DNA from 3 places in the Planococcus sp. NCCP-2050 genome. Region 2 is predicted to be linked to each of the others. Evidence: riboswitches for the same ligand, from Rfam matches in the RefSeq annotation. Region 2 holds a riboswitch; each other region holds the start of a gene.

Region 1 (5,014 bases), on a different contig from region 2:
TATCCATAAAGTTCGGCAAAATGGCAGTTGCCGCAAAGAAGGCCAAAATTCCTGCCACAATAGTCGAAGCATAGGCAAAACCCGTCGCAAGGCCCAGCAGTTTCCCAGATCCTTTCCCGAGCTTAGCAATTCCAGGTGCGATAAAACCGAGAATAATTAACGGCACGACAAAGTTAAGAAAATTTCCGAACACCGTAGTGAATGTCGCAAAAATGCGCGCCATCCATTCAGGCGCAAAAGAGCCGATTAGAACGCCTAATGCAATTGCCAGAATAATCCGGGGCAATAAGCCGAATTTGAACTTCATGCGATTGTCCTCCCTAGATGAACAAATGTATATTTTATTATTTAAAAATAGCACAGGAAGCAAATAATTGTAACCCATTAGTGTATTCTCGTAATATTTTCATTATTCCACAAACAAGTTTCACGTTTATCTTGGGGCTTTTATGCAATAAAAAAAGAAGACCCAATTTTACTTGGACCTTCTTTTTATCGTTAATCAGTCGACCGGTACGACTGAACCGCCCCACTCTTCAAGGATGAAATCTTGGATTTCTTGTGATTTCAAAACTTCTACAAGCGCTTGGACATTTTCACTGTCTTCATCGCCAGCTCTTACTGCAATCACGTTTACGTAAGGCGACTCAGAGCTTTCAAGTGCAATTGAATCTTCTAATGGATTCAAGCCTGCATCGATTGCATAGTTCGAGTTGATCAATAAAGCATCGCCTTCACCTGATTCATATAGTTGAACCATCAAAGCTGCTTCATAGTTTGCATCAAATTCAAGATTTTTCGGGTTTTCCACAACGTCGCTCACTTCGGCTACCGTCTTGTCAACGCCTTCCGCTAAAGTGATTAGGCCTTCTGCTTCAAGAAGCGATAGGATGCGGCCATGGTCAGCAACTGAGTTGCTCATTAAAATAGTTGCGCCGTCTGGCAATTCATCTAATGATGCATATTTTTGGGAATAAACGCCGATCGGTTCGATGTGGATGCCGCCTGCATTTTCAAAATCATAACCGAATTCTTCGATTTGAGATTCCAGGTACGGAATGTGCTGGAAATAGTTCGCATCGATTTCTTCTGAATCCAAATCCTGGTTCGGCAAGATATAATCTTGATAAGTTTCAATTTCCAATTCAATGCCTTGCTCTTCAAGAAGCGGTTTGGCTTTTTCTAAAATCTCCGCGTGTGGCACGTTAGACGCTCCGACTTTTAATGTGCTTGACTCTTCTTCGCTTGACCCGCCGTTGTCGCTCCCGCACCCAGCCAGTGCCAATACGGATAATAATGTTCCTGCTACAAGTTTCTTCATGTGTGTGATCTCCCTTTTTTCTATAATGTTTTTCTATTAACGCTTATCTGAGCGAGTGGTCATCCAGTCGCCGATAAATTGAATTGCGAATACAATTACCAATATTAAAATCGTCGCCATTAACGTGACGTCTTCGCGGCTTCGCTGGAATCCATCAAGAAAAGCCAAAGTTCCCAGTCCGCCTGCACCAATAATTCCGGCCATTGCGGTATACCCGACAAGGGCAATGGCTGTTACCGTAATTCCTGATAGCAGCGCCGGCTTAGACTCCGGCAAAAGCACTTTGCGGATAATCGTCCAAGTGGTTGCTCCCATTGAACGTGCAGCTTCGATAACGCCTTTATCAATTTCTTTTAACGCGATCAACACCATCCGCGCATAAAACGGCGCTGCCCCGATGATCAAGGCAGGCAGAGCTGCGTTCGGCCCACGGATTGTACCGATCAGGAATTTCGTGAACGGAATCAATAAGATGATTAAGATGATAAAAGGAATAGAGCGGAAAATATTGACGAAAGCTCCAGTCAACCAATTGACGATACTATTTGCCCATAATTGTTTGGGCGCTGTCAGAAATAATACAATTCCGAGAACCAGCCCGATAACAAAAGTGAAAAACGTAGACATCGCTGTCATGTAGAGCGTTTCAAGTGTCGCTTCCCACATGTTCTCCCAATCAACGTTCGGGAATAAGGACTCAATCATTTGACATCACCTCCGTTTGAACGCTTTCTGCATTCAAGTAAGTGAGCGCCTCACTGATTTCCTGAGCAGAACCTTTCATCTGTAAGATCAAGGTTCCATAAGCTCCGCGTTGCGTATGAGCAATATTCCCTTGCACAATATTCACATCCACTGGATACTTGCGGATCAGCTGAGTCAAAATCGGCTGTTCGGTTTGGTCACCTACAAAGACCAATTTCACCAATTCCCCAGTCGGATATAGCTTCCGCAAATTCTTAATCGTTTCCTGGGAATCTTCCGTGTCGGTTACTTGAGCTACAAAACGCTTCGTGATTTCTTCTTTCGGAGATTGGAAAACATACAGCACATCGCCAAGTTCTACTACGCGCCCGCCTTCCATGACGGCGACCCGGTGGCAGATCTTCCGGATGACATGCATCTCATGGGTAATCAACACAATCGTTAGTCCGAGCCGTTTATTGATATCGACCAGCAATTCAAGAATCGAGTCTGTCGTCTGCGGATCAAGTGCCGATGTCGCTTCATCACAAAGCAGCACTTCCGGTTCGTTTGCCAATGCTCGTGCGATGCCGACCCGCTGTTTCTGGCCGCCTGATAGCTGTGAAGGATATGCATTTTCTCTTCCTTTTAAGCCAACCAATTCCACCAGTTCCAATACGCGCGCATCTCGCTTGCTTTTAGGCACACCAGCAATTTCGAGCGGAAATTCGATATTCTCCTTGACGGTACGCGACCATAGCAAGTTGAAATGCTGGAAAATCATACTGACTTTCTGCCGTGCTTTGCGAAGATCATTGCCTTTTATTGCCGTAATGTTTTGGCCATTGATGACAACCGATCCATCTGACGGTTTTTCCAAACCGTTCAATAACCGGATCAAGGTACTTTTTCCGGCGCCGCTATAACCGATAATGCCGAAAATTTCACCGGCTCCAATGGACAAGTCCACATGATCAACGGCGGTAAGGGTACCTTTCCCTGTATCGAAGACCTTCGATAATTTTTTTAATTCAATCATTATTTACAACTCCTACCCCCAAAAATAAAAAACCCTTCTGCGCAGAATTGAGCAGAAGGGTGAACGTGTAATGACACGATAACCGTTCTCTCATCTTCCAAAGTCAGACTTTGTGTGATTTGGCACCATTTCATTTTCATGACGGTTGCCGGGCTTCATAGGGCACTTCCCTCCACCACTCTTAATAAGAGTTACGATATTTAATTAGTATTCAGAAATTCAATTTACCATGCAGGGATTTATTCGTCAACAGTTTTTAACTTTTCATACAAAAAAGGCACCGAATGAAAAGCATAGATCTTTTCTTTCAACTGGCCGTTCTCTGTTATCAGCAGGCATGGTACGCTTTCGACTTGATACAAAGAAGCAATTTCCTGTACATAATTTAAATTCGCTTTGCCCAAGCGGACATTCGGGACCAGTTCTTTGACGACATCCATCATCTTAGAAGCAACCTGGCAAGTGCCGCACATGGGGGTATATAAATAATAAGCGGCTGATTCATGCGTATTTTTTTCTTTCAGCCACTCTTTATGTGTCCATTCATTCATCTTGTTCATCCCTCAGTTACTAGCTTATTGACTTGAACATTCGCTGAGATCAGCACATCAAGCAAAATCCGGATCGGCGTCGCCGCCACTTCCTTATAGCTTCGATTGATATAGAAATGCCGCGCTTCAGGGAATTCCCTTTTGACCAATTTCCGCAGCTGCTCACCGGATTTATCCGCATCCACCAAAATGATGATATCCAGATCCTCATAAGGCAGCAGCAACTCTTCAAGCCTTGACGCACTTACTGTACCATTTGTGCAAAGAATCGTCACGGGTTCTGCAATGAGCGGTGCGATTCTGGTTTTATCACTGCGCCCTTCCACCACGATCACCTTTTCCATAAGACTACACCTCACTGGAAATAGATAGCTGCCTCAACTAGTTAAAGCCTTTTAAGCAAGAGTTAATACTTCTTATTATAAAACGATTGCTCGATTTGTTCTAGAATCCTGCTTATGGCGGAAAATCTGGAGATGAAAAAAGCGCCCAAAAAGGCGCTTTGATTTTACTCGTTTGTCATTTCTTTGTATTGGTCTGCAGTCATCAATTCGCCAATTTCAGCTTCGTTCGGGGATTCGATTACCACCATCCACGCTTGTTCGTATGGAGACTCGTTCACATGTTCAGGGTTGTCCTCGAGTTCAGCATTCACTTCGATTACACGGCCGCTGATTGGTGCATATAGCTCCGATACCGTTTTAACTGATTCAACGCTGCCAAATGGCTCGTCTTTTTTAATTTCGTCGCCGACTTGCGGAAGCTCAACAAAAACGATATCGCCAAGTTCAGCTTGTGCAAAATGCGTAATGCCAATGCGGGCAGTGCCGCCTTCTACTTTTACCCATTCATGTTCTTTTGAATAACGAAGTTCTTGTGGTGTACTCATCGAAATCCCTCCAGATATGTAATTAACTCAATTTCAGTTTGACATAAACCCCATTGAAATACAAGATTTCAAATGCTTTATAGCCAAGCATTTTGATAATCCGCTTCTTTGAATCCGAGCGTTGTTTTCTGCCCGTCAAAAGCGAGCGGACGTTTGATCAACATGCCGTCAGATGCAAGCAATTCCAGCTGTTCATCTTCGGACATAGAAGACAGTTTATCTTTCAATCCAAGCGACCGGTAGATCATGCCGCTTGTATTGAAGAATTTCTTCAATTCCATGCCGCTGCTTTCATAAATTTTTCTTAATTCTTCTTTTGAAGGCGGATTTTCAGCGATGTGGATCTCGTTGAATTCCACTTCATTCTGCTCCAGCCATTTCTTGGCTTTGCGGCACGTCGTGCATTTCGGATAAGCGTAATAAGTAATCATGCAGAAACCTCCTTTTCCACAAGCTTACCAAAATAAAGGCTGCTGGTCGACGTAAAAAAAGCGCGGCTCGGAAGCCGCGCTTTTCAAAATCACACTACG
Region 2 (5,014 bases):
TGAAAAGGACATCGAATCAAGATAATTCTCAGCAGTTTTAACTGCCTGTTCACTCCAATCCACTTCAATGCTTTCAACTGCATACGTAGCATCTGCATTACTAAAGCCTTCGTAAACTAATTGTTCAATCAAACCCGATTTCGAAAAAGCCATAGACCCAAGATAATTCTCAGCCATCCCGATCGCCTGTTGCTGTGAGAGTGTTTCTGCATCTTTAGCGGCTTGTGCCTTTGCCTCCGCATCAGCTTTTGCTTTCGCTTCTTCTTCGGCCTTGGCTTTTGCTTTCGCCTCCGCTTCTGCTTTCGCTTTTGCCTCAGCCTCTGCTTTTTCTTTAGCAGCCTTTTCTTCAGCTGCTTTTTTCGCTTTTTCTTCCTCTTCTTTTTTCTTCAGTTCCGCTTCTTTCGCTTTTCTTTCTTTTTCTTCTAATAGGAAAAACGGCTCTGCTTCTTTTACTTTCGCTTCTAATTCTTTAACTTTTTCAACAAATTCTTTATTGTCAGCTTCAAGTGTTTCAATATGCAATACCAATTCTTCATTTTCTTATTCAAGTTCTTTTTGCATTTTTTGATTTTCAGTTGTAGAGGCATCTACTTCTGATTGTGAAGGCCCAAAACTACCACCGATAATTAAAGCAATAAAGGCTATTATTATATACTTCCAATTATGTTTAACAAACCTTAGAATTTTTTCCATTTATTATTCCTTCTTTCCACTCTTTCTGTTCATTGTAGTCTATAGGTTTCTAAATTAATACATTTATTTACATTAAACGCGACAAAGTGATTATTTTTTGTTTACTTTTAAATTTACACCTAAGAAATGTACAAAAGATGGGAAGTTCTCTTTTAATAGAGAACTTCCCATCTTTATTGTTATTGTTATAACCCTACAGAATCTACTGCATACGTGGCATCTTCTTCACTGTAGCCGCCAGACTTTAATTGATCAATTAACTCTTTACGCGAAAAAGCGCCATACTTCACATAGCCTTCCGCCTCTTCTACTGCATTGGCCTGCCAATCCACTTCCAAGCTTTGAACCGCATACATGGCATCTCCCTCGCTATAGCCCGCAACCACTAATTGTTCAATCAACCCGCTCTCTGAAAAAGGCGAGTATTTCAAGAAGTTATCTGCGCGAGCAACCGCCTGCTGCTGCGAAGGTGTCTCCATTTTTTTCAATTGCGCTTTCAATTCATTGATTTTTTTATCAGACTCGCTGTTCGCTGCTTCCAACGCTTCCACTTTTGATGCTAATTCTTTAGTGGACGCTTCGAGCTTTTCCTGCTTTTTTTGATTATCGGTTGTAGAACTATATGTCGGGGATTGTAAAAACCCATGGCTTCCGCCGACTGCAAAAGCAATGACGACGGCCAATAGATACTTCCATTTTGTCTTGACGAATGCATTTATTTTCCCCATCTTCAATTCCCTCTTTTTTCTTATTTCTCTTCACTTATCGTAGTATAACTGGATGATTTTAGACAGCATTTTTTAGACGCCTCATGTTCTACTGATGTTCCCTCAATAAGTTTAGAAAAATAAATTTCCCGAATATCCTTGCATTTCCTTCCAAACTGGCTTATGGTTATAAACATCGAATCACAACAAACTGAATAATCGATTTCTTATCAAGAGAGACGGAGGGAATTGGCCCTACGATGTCTCAGCAACCGCCCACGGGCAAGGTGCTAATTCCAATAGGCGAAAGCCTAGAAGATGAGAAGAACAGATTTCCTGACGGGAGCTTTCTTCTTTATTGAAGAGGGCTCTTTTTCATTTGAATGAGAGCCCTGCAAAACGGGCTTGACCCAAACTAAAAACAGAAAGCAGGAATTCCACATGACAAACCCAATTACTGAAACACCGAAAACTGTAGTTAATGCTCCATTCAAAGCAGATCACGTCGGAAGCCTTCTCCGTCCGGACAGCATCCATCAAGCACGAAAAGAATTTAAAGAAGGCCTTATCACAGAGGAACAGCTGCGGGAGGTGGAAACGACTGAAATCAAGCGCATCGTCGACAAGCAAATCGAAGTCGGTTTAAAGGCTGTGACTGATGGCGAATTCCGCCGCACATTCTGGCACACTGATTTCATGGCCCATATCAACGGTTTTGAAGGCTATACGCCGGAAACGGGCTATCGATTCAAAAATGTTGAAACTGAAGCGTATGATGTGCGGAATATCGGCAAAATTTCCTTTAACGACAATCATCCTTTTATCAAAGACTTTATCGAGTTCAAAGAAATTGTCGGCGGCCGTGCAATTCCGAAACTGACGATTCCAAGTCCGAACCAATTCTTCAATGAAGGCATTCGCAATGCAAATTTCTATCCGGATCTTGAAGACTACGCAACAGACGTGATCCAAGCTTACCGTGATGCTTTTAAAACGTTCTATGATTTAGGAGCGCGCTATATTCAAATTGACGATGTCTATATTGCCGGCTTATCGTCTCCGGATATCCCGTTCAACGACGGCAAGTATAGCCGCGAATACTTGATCGACCTTGCACTGCGCGTCGCAAACGGCGTCCTTGAAGGCAAACCGGAAGACCTTACCGTAACGACCCATCTGTGCCGAGGCAACTACCAGTCCGACTGGGCATTTGAAGGAAGCTACGCGCTGATTGCCCCGACCCTATTCGCCAAAGAACAAGTGGACGGCTTCTTCCTGGAATACGATGACGACCGCTCCGGCAGTTTCCAACCGCTTGAACACATTCCCGCTGGCGGGCCAAAAGTGGTACTCGGTGTCTTTACTTCGAAAAACGGCGAACTCGAAGACAAAGAAATCATTAAAGCACGTGTAGCAGAAGCCGCCAAGTATGTCCCGCTTGAGCAACTATGCATCAGTCCGCAATGTGGATTTGCCTCAACCCACCACGGCAATATCCTCACTGAACAGCAGCAATGGGACAAGCTTCGCTATATCGTCGAAGTATCTGAAGAGATTTTCGGAAAATAAATAAAAGAGGCAAGCGCTGAAAAATGGCGCTTGCCTCTTGTTTTGAAAGATATCGAAAATTAAACGTTCACTTCTTCTTCGATTTCGACCATTTTGTACATCGACATCAACTGCCAAAGCGGTCCCGGGATATCAAGCTTGCCGTTCCGCTCTTTTGGAACACTGTGGAAAATCTCGTCTTCTTTTCCTTGTTTCACTTTTTCCGTCCATTCCGGATCAACCAATGCTTGGCGGCCCATCACGACAATATCCGCGCCTTCTTTAAGTGCTGCAACGGCGTCTTCCGGTTTTCTTACGTTTCCGACAACGACGAACGCTGCGCGACCTGCGATTTGCTTAGACAGAATCTCCACGATTGTCCCTTCAATCGCTTCGTTGTGCGGACGTTTTTTATAATCCATCAACGATACGTGCAAGTAGTGGATGCCGCCTTCGATCAACTTCTCAGTCAGAACTTTTGTTTCTTCGATCGTGTAGCCAACGCCCAAATCGCTGTATTCTTCTGGAGACAAACGGTAGCCGACGATAAATTCTTCATTTGCGAATTCTGCCCCTACGCGCTTCACTTCCGCTAGAACAGCGAGCGGGAATTTCAAACGGTTCTCAAAGCTTCCACCCCATTCGTCTTCGCGGCGATTGGTCGCTTCCGAGACAAATTGCTGAAGCAAATACGTATTCGCTCCGTGGATTTCCACGCCGTCAAAACCAGCTTCGATTGCCCGGCGCGTCGTTTCGCCGAAGTCACGGATGATGTTCGTGATTTCTTCAGCTGTCAATTCACGGGGTGCTGCTTTTTCAGGCGTTCCCCCAACTGAACTTGGTGCTACCGTTTCATTTGCTTCAATCAGTTCCGGCTGACCTTGGCGTCCGCCGTGCTGCATTTGCAGAATGGCTTTATTGCCGTTTGTTTTCATTTCAGCGGCCAATTGCTTCAAACGTGGCATGATCAGGTCTTCTTTGAACGCGATGAATTGCCCTGGGAATGCGATGCCATTCTCTGAAACGGCGATGCAGGCAGTGATGAACAAGCTGCCGATATTCGAGCGGCGGCGGTAGTAAAGCAATTCTTCATCCGATACCGTACCATCCGGATTTCCTGAGTATGTTGTCATTGGTGCAACGCCTAAGCGGTTATTCAAAACGACGCCGTTCGGCAATTTGATTTCTTCGAATAAAGCATTGAATTCTGGTTTCATCTATTATATTCCCCTTTTCTATTGGCTCATTTATCCAAATTAGCATAGGCTCATGTGGACTACAAGAATTCTAGCTCGCGGAATAGGAGATTCTGCTCGAACAAAATAAATCCAAAATGGACTGGGGCCATTTTGGATTTATTGGACTATTTTCGTGGCTGGTGCTTATTTCGGCAATACGGCTTTTGCAGAAATCAGCTTCTCTTCAAGCAGCTCTTGCCAGAAGGCCGCTGGAATGACCGCTTTCAATGCCTTCATGTCTTCTTTGATGCGATCCGGTCTTGTCGAACCCGTCACTACTGCTTTAACAGCAGGATGCGCTGTTGAAAATTGAATCGCGGCATCTTTTAAGTTAACGCCGTGGTTTTTAGCGATTTCCGTAAAGCGCTCGACTTTCTTTTTCTGTTCGGGCGTGATTTCTTTGTAATCGAAATAATCTCCGCCAAACAGCGCACCTGAATTGAAGGAACCGCCGATGATAAGTCCGCCGTCTTTTTCAAGCGCCAGCGGCATCATGCGTTCAAGAGCCCGTTCATGCTGCAGAATGGTGTATTGGGTCGCTGATAAACTCAAATCGGGATGAGCTTCTTCCAGTTCAAGCGCCACTTCAATTGGAGTCGTTGTATTGACGCCAAGCCCCCACGCTTTAATGACCCCTTCATCACGAAGACGGTCCAGTACTTTAAAAGCGCCATGGCGTGCTTCGTCAAATTTCGTAATCCATTCATCCCCTAAAAAGTCCGGGGACAGATCGTGGACGAAAACCATATCGAGGCGATCCGTTTTCAAACGCTTCAAGCTGTCTTCAATCGATTTCAGCGTGCCGTCTTCCGTATAATCTGTTTCGAT
Region 3 (5,014 bases), on a different contig from region 2:
ACCTGCAATGGATTTTGGCCTTGCTGATTTTAGGGACAGCGATCAAAATCTGGAGCGATATTCTCTAAAGGGCGCATGGCGTCGTGCGCATCAAAATTTGCTGGCCAGCGGCAAAGAAGCTATCCGTTTGTAGCAGTTTTTCATACCGTTGAAAATCATTTCTTCACATCTATCGTCAATTCTGCAAATGCTGTGAGCGAAGTAGATGATTGAGTCTACGTTAATGTACAAGAAGGCGTTCTTGTCTGTTGTGTCAATTATTTATTAATTACGCAGAATATTAGCTTGTTTGACAAATACAAAGGTTTTCATCAAATCGGGCCTTTTAAATATGCTATGATAAAGAAAGCGAAAAAGATGATGGAACAGCTATCATGCATAATAAATGGAGGTTTCCCGATGGACAATAATGATATTCTGATCAGGCTGCGCTACGCACTTGATATTAAAAATAATGATATGGTAAAAATTTTCAAAGAAGGCGGCATCGAGCTGTCGAAAGAAGACGTGCTGAAAGTATTGACGAAGACGCCGGAAAGCGAAGACGATGACATGGACAGCGTTTTGGATGCTTCTGAAAATGCTGACCATATCCGTGTCGACAACCGGATGTTGGAGTCCTTCTTGAACGGCTTGATTATCTTCAAACGGGGACGCCAAGAGCCGAAACCGGGGCAGCCAGCTGCGCCGCCAATGAGCAACGAGCCGGCAAACAATTTGCTGTTGAAGAAAGTGAAAATCGCTTTGCAATTGACGAGTGAAGACATGCTTGAACTGCTCGCACTTGCCGGCGTAACCGTTTCCAAAAGCGAGATGAGCGGCATTTTGCGAAAGCAAGGACATAAGAATTACAGCGTTTGCGGCGACCGCTATGCCCGCAACTTCCTAAAAGGGCTGGCAATCAAATATAGAAAATAATGCATGGATCCGCTTCTTAAATTGGAGGCGGATTTTTGATTTAGAGGATGGGAATTGGAGAGTTGGGAGTATTCGAGGTGAAGTTGGGAGTATTCATTCAGAAGTCGGGAGTATTCGAACGAAAGTCGAGCGTATTTCACAAGAAGTCGGGAGTAAACGAAAATGGTTTTCGGGCTGAAATCAAAAAGCTGGACAGCAAAAATGCCATCCAGCTTTCTTTTATTGCCACGGATAGGTTGCGAGCAGTTTGGCACTTAGTACCATGAAATCTTCCGCGGGCGATTGCTCTTTTTTCTCTGTCAACAAGTCGTTGCCAGCTGCAAAAAGCGCTTCTGTTGTAGGATAGGAGAGTGTGTTTTCAAGTTCGATGAACGTCACCGAGTTTTCGGTATAGCGGAACAGGAAATTTTGGTATTCGGTTTCGCTTGCCGCATGAAAGCTCGATGGAATGGTGTAGTCGATGTCGGCAGTGAGCACGCCGACGCGTTCATAGATAGCAAGCGGGCCAGCACTTTTCGCCAGATGCTGTTCTGCGCCTTCCACTAAGGCATTTGGATCTTTAGCAATCGAAGGGAAGAGGCGGTTCTCGAGCAACACGAAATAATTGCGTGGATCGTTGACATCAAGCAGGTATTTTTCGGACATACAGAAATTCCTCCTAAAAGCGGTGATTGACTCCCATGATAGCTGAAATGGGCCAAAAGGGAAACGAAGAGAAACTAAAACGGTTATTGTCTTTTTTAACAGAAAGTTCGTTTATTTCTGGTAAATCGCCTTGATTTTCCTTTCTAGACCAGTTACCCTTATAAAAAGCAAAATTGAATAAAGTGAATTCTTATCGAGAGAAGTCGAGGGACTGGCCCTATGACGCTTCAGCAACCAGCCGCAAGGTCAGGTGCTAAATCCAGCAGGCAAGCGATTGCCTGGGAGATGAAAAGGAACGAGTGTGAACTCATAAAGCCTTCTTTTTCATGGAGGGCTTTTTTTGTATATAGAGGAGGTTAAAATGATGGGGTTATTAGAAGAGTTGAAAACGAGAATTCTGACGGCGGACGGTGCGATGGGGACATTGCTGTATTCGTACGGCATCGAATATTGCAACGAGGAATTGAATTTGCAGCGGCCGGACATCATCGAAAGGATCCATGAAGAGTATATCCAGGCAGGTGCGGATATCATCCAAACGAACACCTACGGCGGAAATGCGCTGAAACTTGCGCGCTACGGGCTGGAGAGCCAAGTAAAGGAAATCAACGAAGCGGCGATTGCCATTGCAAAACGCGCTGTGGCACCGGGCGGGCAGTTTGTTTTCGGAACAATCGGCGGCATCCGCGGGATTCGGAAGAGTGATGCGACGCTTGAGGAAATTATCGCGATGGTGGACCAGCAATCTGGCTATCTCCTAAGCGGGGATCCGGATGCTTTATTGCTCGAGACCTATTATGATTTTGAGGAACTAGCAGCGACCGTTACCCATTTGCGGAAACGGACAGACGTGCCGCTCATTGCTCAAGTATCGATGCACGAACCGGGAATTTTACAGAACGGCATGGCGCTGAACGATGCCCTCCATCAACTCGAAGGACTTGGCGCCGACATTGTCGGCGTGAATTGCCGGTTAGGCCCTCACCATACCATTCAAGCACTGGAAGACGTAGTGCTGCCGAAGAAAGCCTTCCTCTCCGCTTATCCGAATGCAAGTTTATTGGATCTTGAAAATGGCCGCGTCGTCTACGAATCGGAAGCCGATTATTTCGGGCGCGCGGGACTGCTCTTAAGAGAAGAAGGAGCACGCCTTATCGGCGGTTGCTGCGGTACGACGCCGAAGCATATTGAAGCGTTGAAAAAACGCGTCGGCAATTTAAAGCCGAATACGGTAAAAGAAGTGGAGACGAAAAAACCGATCGTCATCCGGGAAGCGGAGTTATCCAATGAAGTGCCGCTCCATGAAAAAGCGAAGACGGAACGGACAATCATTGTGGAACTCGACACACCGAAGCATCTCGATGTCACTAAATTCCTGGAAGGGTCGAAGGCGTTGAATGCGGCAGGCGTGGACGCGGTCACCATGGCAGATAACTCACTTGCGTCTCCGCGTGTCAGCAATCTTGCCATGGGCTCGATCTTGAAACATCAGGAACAGATTCGCCCGCTTGCGCATATCACTTGCCGCGACCGGAATCTGATCGGTTTGCAATCGCATTTGATGGGATTGGACGCACTGGGCATCCGTGATATCCTGGCTGTAACGGGAGATCCGACAAAAGTGGGCGATTTCCCGGGAGCTACAAGCGTCTACGATGTCTCAAGCTTGGAATTGATCCAATTGATCAAAAAGCTCAACGAGGGGATTTCGTTTTCAGGGAAACCTCTGCAAAAGAAGGCGAACTTCTCGGTAGCTGCAGCATTCAATCCGAATGTACGGGTGCTTGACCGCGCAGTCGCAAGGCTTGAGAAGAAAATTGAAAGCGGAGCTGATTATTTTATTTCACAGCCGGTTTATACGAAAGAGAAAATCGTCGAAATCCATGAAGCGACGAAGCATCTGGAAACGCCGATTTTCCTTGGGGTCATGCCGCTGACAAGCATTCGCAGTGCAGAGTTTCTGCACAATGAAGTGCCGGGCATCAAACTGTCGGAAGAAGCGCTTGAGCGGATGCGGGCATGCGGCGAGGATAAGGAACGGGCAACCGCGGAAGGCATCCAAATTGCAAAAGAACTGATTGACACAGCGGCTGACTTGTTTAACGGAATCTATGTGATCACGCCGTTTTTCCGCTATGATATGTCAATTGAACTGATCCATTACATTCGGAAATTAGATCAACAGAAAGAGAGCGATCACAGCCATGTCCAAACAGCGAATTGAAGAACAGCTAGAAAAAAGAATTTTGATCATTGACGGAGCCATGGGGACGATGATCCAAAACGCCGACTTGTCTCCGGAAGATTTCGGGGGAGAAGAGTTCGACGGCTGCAATGAATACTTGAACATCGTAAAGCCGGAAGTCATCGAAGGCGTCCACGATGCGTATTTGCAAGCTGGCGCGGATATTCTCTGTACGAATACGTTCGGCGGAACGCCGGTCGTGCTGGATGAATACGGATTGGGCAAAAATGCGGCGGACATCAACCGGCGTGCCGTTGAAATTGCGAAGAAGAGTGCAGCGAAATTCGCGACGCCGGAATGGCCTCGGTTTGTCGCCGGAGCGATTGGGCCGACAACGAAAACCTTATCGGTGACAGGCGGCATCACATTCGATGAACTGAAAGAGAACTTCTACGTGCAGGCGAAAGCTTTAGTTGAAGGCGGCGCCGATTTGATTTTGCTGGAGACGAGCCAGGATATGCTGAATGTGAAAGCGGCGACGATCGGCATCAAGCAGGCATTTAAAGAAACGGGCGTTGAATTGCCGATCATGGTTTCCGGTACGATCGAACCGATGGGAACGACGCTTGCCGGGCAAAGCATTGAAGCGTTCTACATTTCCATTGAACACGTCAAACCGCTGTCGGTCGGCTTGAACTGTGCGACGGGTCCGGAATTTATGACGGACCACATCCGTTCGCTGGCAGAACTGTCGGACGGCTATGTCAGCTGCTATCCGAACGCCGGTTTGCCGGATGAAGAAGGGCATTACCACGAAACGCCGGAATCGTTGTCGAAAAAGCTGCGCGGCTTTGCAGAAAAAGGCTGGCTCAATGTCGTCGGCGGCTGCTGCGGGACGACGCCCGCCCATATCAAGGCGGTCAAAGAAGCGATGGAAGGGATAGCGCCGCGGAAACCGGAAGCCGTTTCGCATGGCCATGTCGTTTCCGGCATCGAACCGCTGCAATACGATGAAACGATGCGGCCGCTGTTTATCGGAGAGCGGACGAATGTCATCGGTTCCCGAAAGTTCAAGCGGCTGATTGTGGATGGCCAGTTCGAAGAAGCGGCAGAAATTGCGCGGGCACAAGTGAAGAACGGAGCACACGTTATCGACATCTGTCTCGCGAACCCGGACCGCGATGAACTGGAAGACATGGTGAATTTTATGCAGGAAGTCGTCAAGAAAGTGAAAGTTCCGCTTGTCATTGATTCGACGGACGAAGA

Evidence for each region. A riboswitch is a leader RNA that binds a small molecule or an ion and turns the genes downstream of it on or off. The one in region 2 is predicted to bind S-adenosylmethionine.
Region 1: linked by a shared signal. The riboswitch ahead of NFU07_RS15625 (methionine ABC transporter ATP-binding protein) and the one ahead of NFU07_RS15110 (5-methyltetrahydropteroyltriglutamate--homocysteine S-methyltransferase) in region 2 are both predicted to bind S-adenosylmethionine.
Region 3: linked by a shared signal. The riboswitch ahead of NFU07_RS14085 (bifunctional homocysteine S-methyltransferase/methylenetetrahydrofolate reductase) and the one ahead of NFU07_RS15110 (5-methyltetrahydropteroyltriglutamate--homocysteine S-methyltransferase) in region 2 are both predicted to bind S-adenosylmethionine.

The regions. Positions count from the first base shown of each region.
Region 1 is NZ_BRCX01000006.1:49,085-54,098, forward strand. Features, by position in the region: gene NFU07_RS15610 (dicarboxylate/amino acid:cation symporter) at 1-307, opposite strand, end outside; gene NFU07_RS15615 (MetQ/NlpA family ABC transporter substrate-binding protein) at 503-1,321, opposite strand; gene NFU07_RS15620 (methionine ABC transporter permease) at 1,358-2,026, opposite strand; gene NFU07_RS15625 (methionine ABC transporter ATP-binding protein) at 2,019-3,044, opposite strand; SAM riboswitch class I at 3,132-3,235, opposite strand; gene NFU07_RS15630 (thioredoxin family protein) at 3,284-3,595, opposite strand; gene NFU07_RS15635 (ribonuclease M5) at 3,601-3,939, opposite strand; gene gcvH (glycine cleavage system protein GcvH) at 4,104-4,484, opposite strand; gene NFU07_RS15645 (arsenate reductase family protein) at 4,562-4,915, opposite strand; gene NFU07_RS15650 (acyl-CoA dehydrogenase family protein) at 5,005-5,014, opposite strand, start outside.
Region 2 is NZ_BRCX01000005.1:181,409-186,422, forward strand. Features, by position in the region: gene NFU07_RS15095 (Ltp family lipoprotein) at 1-522, opposite strand, end outside; gene NFU07_RS15100 (hypothetical protein) at 541-693, opposite strand; gene NFU07_RS15105 (Ltp family lipoprotein) at 879-1,421, opposite strand; SAM riboswitch class I at 1,625-1,725, shown strand; gene NFU07_RS15110 (5-methyltetrahydropteroyltriglutamate--homocysteine S-methyltransferase) at 1,842-2,969, shown strand; gene NFU07_RS15115 (NADH-dependent flavin oxidoreductase) at 3,029-4,165, opposite strand; gene NFU07_RS15120 (aldo/keto reductase) at 4,331-5,014, opposite strand, start outside.
Region 3 is NZ_BRCX01000004.1:224,153-229,166, reverse strand. Features, by position in the region: gene NFU07_RS14100 (sulfite exporter TauE/SafE family protein) at 1-68, shown strand, start outside; gene NFU07_RS14095 (YehS family protein) at 400-918, shown strand; gene NFU07_RS14090 (hypothetical protein) at 1,138-1,563, opposite strand; SAM riboswitch class I at 1,751-1,855, shown strand; gene NFU07_RS14085 (bifunctional homocysteine S-methyltransferase/methylenetetrahydrofolate reductase) at 1,928-3,787, shown strand; gene metH (methionine synthase) at 3,768-5,014, shown strand, end outside.